DNA from 2 places in the Pseudoalteromonas sp. c7(2019) genome. Region 2 is predicted to be linked to the other one. Evidence: predicted binding sites of a transcription regulator. Region 2 holds the regulator's gene; the other holds the start of a gene.
What was found. The regulator sigma-54, encoded in region 2, starts transcription at its own class of promoters, with help from an activator protein. The targets are predictions, from matches to a motif close to GTTGGCACGNNNNTNGNNT.
Positions count from the first base shown of each region.

Region 1 (4,430 bases), on a different contig from region 2:
AGTAACGATATTAGTACATCTTCATCCTATTTAGACTCTATACGCTGGCAAGAGCAACAAGTTGCTACCAGTGATACTGAGAGTGATGCGTTAACACAAGAAGACTTTTTCTCTTTGTTAACTCAGCAATTATCGTTTCAAGATCCCAGTAACCCTGCGGATAACGATCAAATGATTGCTCAAATGACGAGCTTTACAATGGCGCAAGGGATCAGCGATTTAAATTCAAATTTTGATAGCTTAGCTTCATCTATGACATCAAATTCAGCTTTGCAAGCATCAACACTTGTTGGCAAGCAAGCTTTACTTGAGTCAAACACCTTAGATTTAAATGAAACGGGTGATGCCAGAGGCTCGGCAGTGGCAGAAGAAGCCGTTGATAACTTAAAAATCAAAGTGACAGATGCATCGGGTCAGCTAGTGAGAACTATTGATATGGGTTCTCAATCAGCAGGTGCAGTTCGCTTTGCGTGGGATGGCAAAAATGAAGCCGGTGAGCGTTTACCTGAAGGTGAATATTCAGTAACCGCTGAAGGAAGCACTGACGGCGAATTTTCAAGCTTGCCCATTGCTACATTTAAAAACATTGAAAGCGTTAATATTAATGGCTCAAGTGGCATTATTATTAACACTAAAGAAGGTGCGGTTAGGCTGACAGATGTAGCAGAAATCGCGTAATAAATTTTAGTATTTTCGCCTGCTAGCAGGCCACAGACTAACAGGTTAGAGGTGAATTATGAGCTTCAATATTGCATTAACCGGCCTTGCTGCCGCGCAAAAAGATTTAGACGTAACGGCAAATAATATTGCAAACGTTAATACCACAGGTTTTAAAGAGTCACGCGCTGAGTTTGCCGATGTTTACGCTTCATCAGTGTTTAGCTCTGGTAAGACTAAAAATGGTGACGGTGTGCAAACAACCATGGTTGCGCAGCAGTTTCACCAAGGCTCACTGCAATTTACAAATAACTCACTTGATTTAGCAATCACTGGTGAAGGTTATTTTGCGATGACCGACGATTTATCTTCGCAAGATTTAACATATACACGTGCGGGTGCATTTAAGCTTAACCAAGATAACTTTATGGTTGACGCAAAAGGTAACTTTTTACAAGCATTCCCAGTTGATTCATCTACAGGTGATACAACGTCGGTAAGTTTGAGCACAACTGATCCAATTCAAATCCCTGATTCGTCTGGTTCACCTCGCGCAACAGAAAATGTATTTTTGTCGTTTAACTTAGATGCAACGGCGGATCCATCAGGTCTAGATTTTGACCCTACGTCTAGTGGTACTTATAACTCATCTACGTCAACAACAGTATATGATTCACTAGGTGAGCCGCACATCTTACAGTACTTTTTTGCTAAAGAAGATGATGCCGCAGCAGGTGGTACAGATAACAGTTGGGAAGTATACGCAACACTTGATGGCAAAGTAGTTGATGGCACAACTGGTGGAGAACAAACAACGACACCTTATACACCACTGACTACCCTAGGTTTTAACTCAAGTGGTTTGCCATCAACAACAGGTGGTGTGGCAAATACAAATACAACTACTTTTGATGAAATATTACTACCAGCGGGTTCTGGCGCTGGTTTATCAACATTACTAGACAATGGTGCAACTTTCCCTGGTACTGGTATTGAGCTTAACTGGCGCGATGAAAATAACACGGCAGGACGTATCCCAACTCAGTATTCAAGTGGTTTTGAAGTAAAAGCACTCGATCAAGATGGCTCAACAGTTGGTCGTTTAGCCGGAATTGATATTGGCACAGACGGTAAAATTGTCGCTTCTTACAGTAATGGTGACTCAACATTCCTAGGCCAAGTGGCTATGGTACGTTTTCCAAATTCACAAGGGTTATCACAAGTGGGTGATACAAGCTGGAAGCAAAGTATTGATTCAGGTGAACCTGTAGCGGGTGAAGCTGGTTCGGGTACATTTGGTGGAATTAACTCATCAGCGCTTGAGCAATCAAATACAAACCTTACTAATGAACTAGTAGACTTAATTACTGCACAGCGTAATTACCAAGCAAACTCACGTGCGCTTGAAGTTAACTCAACTATTCAGCAAAGTATTTTGCAGATTCGATAAGCTAAACCTCATTAAATATATTAGGCTGCATTTTTGCAGCCTTTTTTATAAGTCATCTTTGTAAGCCCTTCTAAATACCTCTCAATGTTGCGTCAAATTTAATCTGGCACCTATTTTGCATTTATAAGTTCAGAGATTTTTTATGTGAGTCGATACTATGGACAAAATGGTCTACATTGCGGCCTCTGGCGCTAAGCAAAGCCTACAAGGGCTTGCTTTAAAAGCCAATAATTTGGCAAATGCAAATACAACGGGTTTTAAAGCTGACTTTGCGCAAGCACGTTCTATGCAAGCGTTTGGCGAAGGTTTGCCTACACGTGTATTTTCAATGCAAGAGCGTCCGGGTTCTAACATGGTATCGGGTGGCATTGTTCAAACCGGGCGAGACTTAGATATCGCAATGAGCGATAACGCATGGCTTGCAGTGCAAGATGCCTCCGGTAATGAAGCTTACACAAAAGTGGGTACGTTAAACATTACTGCTCAAGGCATGCTCGTAACCAGCCACGGTCGTCAAGTTATTGGCGAAGGGGGACCTGTTATTTTACCTGTCCCAGTCGAAAAAATAGGGTTTAGCCAAGATGGCGCTATTCAAGTTCGACCACAAGGCGCTCCAGCTAACTTTTTAGAAGAAATAGACACGCTTAGAGTAGTAGAAGCAAATAGCTCACAGCTCGAAAAAGGTAACGATGGTTTATTTAGACCAAAAGCAAATGTAACAGTAGATACCTCTGCCAATGTAAAAGTTTTAAGTGGTTCGCTTGAAATGTCGAATGTGAACCCTGTTCACGAAATGGTCGACATGATAAGCCACCAGCGCCAATTTGAATTACAAGTGAAATTAATGAAAACAGCTGAAGAAATTGACGAGCGTCAAGATCAGTTATTACGCATAGTTTAACTTTAAAGTGAGGACACGATTATGAATCCAGCATTGTGGATCAGTAAAACTGGGCTAGACGCTCAACAAACCGATATATCGGTTATCTCAAATAATTTAGCGAATGCGAGTACCGTAGGTTATAAAAAAAGCCGCGCTATATTTGAAGATTTACTTTATCAAAATATTAATCAACCAGGTGGTCGTTCATCGCAAGATACCGAAATGCCATCGGGCTTAATGTTAGGTGCGGGTGCTAAAGTTGTAGCTAACCAAAAAGAGTTTACGCAAGGCAACATGTTGACCACCGAAAATTCACTAGATTGGATGATTTCTGGTGAAGGTTTTTTTGAAGTACTGCAACCAGATGGCAATATTGCTTACTCGCGCAATGGTCAGTTTACTACCGATGGCGATGGACGAATTGTAACATCGGGCGCAGGTTATGTGATTCAGCCAGAAATGAATGTACCTGATGACGCGCAATCAATTACGGTTTCGCAAGACGGCGAAGTATCTGTACGTGTTGCAGGCCAAGCCGATAACGTGGTAATTGGTCAGCTTACTATTAGTGATTTTATTAATCCATCGGGCCTTGAGCCAATTGGTCAAAACCTTTATACCGAAACCGCTGTAAGTGGTGCGCCGGTACAAGGTAACCCTGGCGTTGAAGGGTTAGGTAGCATTATTCAAGGCTCACTCGAAACTTCAAACGTAAATGTAACTGAAGAGCTCGTAAACCTAATCGAAACTCAGCGTATTTACGAAATGAACTCAAAAGTAATTTCGGCCGTTGACGAAATGATGAGTTATATCAATCAACAGCTTTAATAGAGTAGGGGGAATTATGCGTAATATTATTTTATTTGCAGCGGGCACATTATTTTTAAGTGGCTGTATGTCTACGCAAAATAGTGAAGTAGTGCAGGACGACCCTTACTACGCACCTATGTACCCCGAGCCTATTTTAGAGCCGCTGGTAGCCACAGGTTCATTGTTTAATACTCATACATCAAACGACTTATATTCTGATAAAAAAGCGCTACGTACTGGCGATATAATCACGGTTAAGTTGCAAGAGTCTACTCAAGCAACAAAAGCCGCTAAAACAGAAACAGACAAAGAAACCGACGCAAGCTTAGACCCCGTTATTGGATTAGGTGGTCTACCTGTAAATATAGGTGGCGACAGTATTCAGTTTGGTATTGGTAGCGATTCGTCATTTACGGGCGATTCAAAATCAAACCAATCAAACAGCTTAGTAGGCGATATTTCGGTTAATGTAATGCGCGTTTTACCTAACGGTAATTTAGTTATACGCGGTGAAAAATGGCTAACGCTTAATACCGGTGAAGAGTTTATTCGTTTAGAAGGGTTAGTACGCCCTCAAGATGTAAGCGCCGATAATACGGTTGAATCAAATCGTATTGCTAATGCACGTAT
Region 1 is NZ_WTKS01000028.1:6,697-11,126, reverse strand. It holds gene GQR38_RS19540 (flagellar hook assembly protein FlgD) at 1-678, shown strand, start outside; gene flgE (flagellar hook protein FlgE) at 737-2,107, shown strand; gene GQR38_RS19530 (flagellar basal body rod protein FlgF) at 2,265-3,008, shown strand; gene flgG (flagellar basal-body rod protein FlgG) at 3,030-3,818, shown strand; gene flgH (flagellar basal body L-ring protein FlgH) at 3,835-4,430, shown strand, end outside.
Region 1: the regulator sigma-54 is predicted to act here: its motif matches at 2,210-2,228, upstream of GQR38_RS19530 (flagellar basal body rod protein FlgF).

Region 2 (4,430 bases):
TGCCAAAAACTTAACCGATAACGCCATGATAGACAAAATCAATGCTGATAATATTCAGGTAGATATAAAGCTATTAACAATGCGTTCGGAGCAACCCGTTATCATCACTGGACCCAATTTAAAAATCACTGGTAAAGGCCTAGAAGCCGACTTAAAAACCGAAGTGATAAAACTAATTAACCATACGCGAACCATATATTATGACCAATAAAATATTAAAATCACTTATTATTCCTACACTTATACTAGCGTTTAATAGTAGTGCTGCAGAGCAAAACACGCAACCGACTGCAAATCAAATTTCAATAAGCGCCGATAAGCAAGAAGGTCAATTAAAAGCTAATGTCGGGATTTTTGAGAAAAACGTTGAAATTATTCACGGTAACCGCCGTATCACAGCCGACCGCTTAGAAGTACATAAACGCGATGAACTTGGTGATAATAAACAATTATTAATTGCTACAGGTAGCCCTGCGCACTTTGAAGAAAAGCAATCAGATGGCACGACTATGAGCGCCAGTGCTGACGAAGTGCGTTATGATGTATCTAAGCGTTTTTTAACGCTTGTTGGTAATGCACAAGTATCGCAAGCGGGACAAAAAATAAATGCTAAAAGCATTACCTACGATATAGAGCAGCAGCTAATCAGTGCCGAAAAAGATGAAAACTCAACTGACCGCGTTCACACAATTTTAGTACCAATCGAGACTAAAAAAAGTAAAAAAAGCGACAAAGGTCAACCATGAGCACATTAAAAGCAGAGCTATTAGCAAAGAGCTATAAAGGCCGTGAAGTTGTAAAAAACGTCGGCCTTGAAGTCAAAGCTGGCAGTATTGTTGGCTTACTTGGCCCTAACGGCGCAGGTAAAACCACCACGTTTTATATGATAGTAGGACTTGTACCTAGCGACAAAGGTAAAATATCGATAGACGATAACGATATTACTCTTTTACCTATGCATAGTCGTGCTAGATTAGGCATTGGCTACTTACCGCAAGAGTCTTCAATATTCAGAAAGCTGACTGTTTATCAAAACTTAATGGCCATTTTAGAAACGCGCAAAGAGTTAAATAAACAAGCTAGAGAAGACACTCTCGATAAATTATTAGATGAATTTAGCATACAACACATTCGTGATAGCCAAGGTATGGCATTGTCGGGTGGCGAACGTCGTCGTGTTGAAATAGCACGTGCGCTGGCAGCAGATCCTAAATTTATATTACTGGATGAACCATTTGCAGGTGTTGACCCGATTTCGGTATTAGATATAAAGAAAATAATAGAACATCTTAAAAATCGTGGGATTGGTGTATTAATTACCGATCATAACGTAAGAGAAACCCTTGATGTTTGTGAAAAAGCCTACATTGTTTCTCATGGGGAGCTGATTGCATCAGGTACTCCAGAACACGTATTAAATGATAAAACAGTACGCGATGTTTACTTAGGCGAGCAATTTAGGCTGTAACATTTACGCCATGTCTTTAAGCATCTGCTAGTATTAATTATAACAACATAAAAGGATTGTTAGAGATACATGAGGCAATCACTACAGCTGCGCATGGGCCAGCAACTTACAATGACTCCACAGCTGCAACAAGCTATTCGTTTGTTGCAACTCAGTACATTGGATCTCCAGCAAGAAATACAAGAAGCTCTCGACAGCAACCCGCTATTAGAGGTTGAAGAAGCAGACTATTCAGAAGACGCTGCAGGTAAAAACGAGCAAAAAGCAGATACAGATGACATAACTGTTAGCGCATCTGCCGATGATGCTCCAAGCGAATACGAACAAGATAGTGGTGAAGCACTTGCAAAAGACACGCTAAGTGACGACATGGCTATGGATGTTAGTTGGGATGAGTACATGAGTGCCGCTCCAGCAGCATCATCGGGTCCGATGCCTGAAGACGAATCAATATACCAAGGCGCCTCTACTGAAACGCTCCATGAGTATCTAATGTGGCAGTTACAACTAACGCCATTTAGCCCTACAGACGAAGCTATTGCTATTGCTATTGTAGAAGCCGTCGATGATTCAGGTATTTTAACACTAAGCTGCGAAGAGATTTTAGAAAGCTTTAATCAAGAAAACGAAGATGATAACGAAGTCGAACTTGATGAAATTGAAGCTGTATTAAAACGCATCCAACTGTTTGATCCAGTAGGCATTGCTGCACGTAGCTTACAAGAGTGTTTGTGTATTCAGCTTAACCAGTTTGATAAAGAAACACCTTACATTAATGAAACAAAAATGATTTTAACCGAGCATATTGATTTATTAGCTGCTCGTGACTATCGTACATTAATGAAGAAAACTAAGCTCAAAGAAGAAGAGCTTAAAGAAGTAATGACATTAATACATACTCTTAGCCCTAAACCTGCAGATACTATTGTAAGAGAAGAATCTGAGTATGTTATTCCTGATGTGTCAGTTAAAAAAATTAAAGGCCGCTGGGTTGTTGAGTTAAACCCAGATAGCATGCCTAAAATTCGTGTTAATAGCCAATACGCTGCAATGTCTCGCACTGTAAAATCCAGTGGTGACAGCCAGTTTATTCGCTCGCATTTACAAGAAGCTAAATGGTTTATTAAAAGCTTAGAAAGTAGAAACGACACGCTATTAAAAGTAACAAATTGTATTGTTAAGCAACAACAAGGCTTTTTTGAACACGGTCCTGAAGCCATGAAACCAATGGTTTTAAATGATGTTGCTGAAATGGTAGAAATGCACGAATCAACAATTTCGCGCGTAACAACCCAAAAGTATATGCACACACCCCGTGGTATATTTGAGCTTAAATACTTTTTCTCAAGCCATGTAAGCACCGAAAACGGTGGTGAATGTTCATCTACAGCAATCCGTGCGCTTATCCGAAAATTAATCGCAGCAGAAAACTCAGCAAAACCATTGAGTGATAGCAAAATAGCGGATATATTGGCTGAGCAAGGAATTAAAGTAGCGAGACGTACAATCGCAAAATACCGCGAATCTCTGGCTATTCCACCGTCAAATCAGCGTAAAAGTTTGATTTAAGACGCAAAAAAAAGAGGGTAATGCTTATGCAACTAAACTTAACTGGTCGTCACGTAGAATTAACCGATTCACTAAGAGACTATATTAATACCAAATTTGCGAAGCTAGAAAGACACTCTGATCATATTAATAATGTTCATGTCATTCTCGATGTAGAAAAATTAAATCAAAAAGCAGAAGCCACCATACACGTAAGCGGTGCTGAGCTATTTGCCTCTACAGAACATCAAGATATGTATGCCGCCATTGACTCGTTGATCGACAAGCTCGATCGACAAGTAATTAAACACAAAGAGAAGCTTGCTCGACACTAATATGATGAAATTAAGCTCACTTATATGCCAGGACTGCAGCAAAGCTGCGGTCCTTTTTAATAGCAAAAAAAGAATTTTAGAGTTCATTAGCGAACTTGCCCACGACAAACTTCCGTATTTACCGCAACAAGATATTCTTAATGCTTTAATGAGCAGAGAAAAATTGGGTAGTACAGGTATAGGGCGTGGCATTGCCATTCCTCATGGAAGAATGAGCGGTGCAGAAGAGCCTTTGGCTTTAGTACTCGTTAGCGAAACTCCAATAAATTTTGATGCGATCGATAATCGCCCTGTTGATATTTTCGTCGCACTCATCGTACCAGATGGCGATAACCAGCAGCACTTAAAGACTCTAGCAACCATTGCTGATAAACTAAACAACAAAGATTTTTGTAAACAGTTACGCAGTGCAAAATCAGATACTGAGCTTTACCAAGTTATTGTCAATCAATCATAGTTTTATAAAGGGTGTTAAATGGAGTTAATTATCATAAGCGGCCGTTCTGGTTCTGGAAAGTCGGTTGCTTTACGCGTTGTAGAAGATTTAGGTTATTATTGCGTAGATAATATTCCAGTTAACTTGCTTCCTTCATTAGTTCGCAGTGTGTCTGATAGCTACGATAAAATTGCTGTTAGCATTGATGTGCGTAACATCCCTAAACAACAAGATGAATTTAACGATATTCTTGAATACTTGCCTGGCTTTGCAAAACCTACGTTATTTTATTTAGATAGCGACGATCAAACATTGATCAAACGTTTTTCTGAAACTCGTAGATTACACCCACTATCAATTGACTCGTTGCCTCTTGATTTAGCCATCAAAAAAGAAAAAGAATTACTTGATGTATTAATCACCCGCGCCGACTTTATGATAGACACGACTGATTTGAGTGTTCATCAACTTGCTGAATCTATTCGTGAAAAGATTTTAGGTAAAAAAGATAAGCAACTGATTGTCACGTTTGAATCGTTTGGTTTTAAATACGGTATACCAAAAGAAGCAGATTACGTATTTGATGCACGCTTTTTACCAAATCCACATTGGGAACCTGAATTAAAACCTTTAAATGGGTTAG
Region 2 is NZ_WTKS01000003.1:322,757-327,186, forward strand. It holds gene lptC (LPS export ABC transporter periplasmic protein LptC) at 1-211, shown strand, start outside; gene lptA (lipopolysaccharide transport periplasmic protein LptA) at 201-746, shown strand; gene lptB (LPS export ABC transporter ATP-binding protein) at 743-1,468, shown strand; gene GQR38_RS05180 (RNA polymerase factor sigma-54) at 1,538-3,037, shown strand; gene hpf (ribosome hibernation promoting factor) at 3,064-3,351, shown strand; gene ptsN (PTS IIA-like nitrogen regulatory protein PtsN) at 3,356-3,808, shown strand; gene rapZ (RNase adapter RapZ) at 3,827-4,430, shown strand, end outside.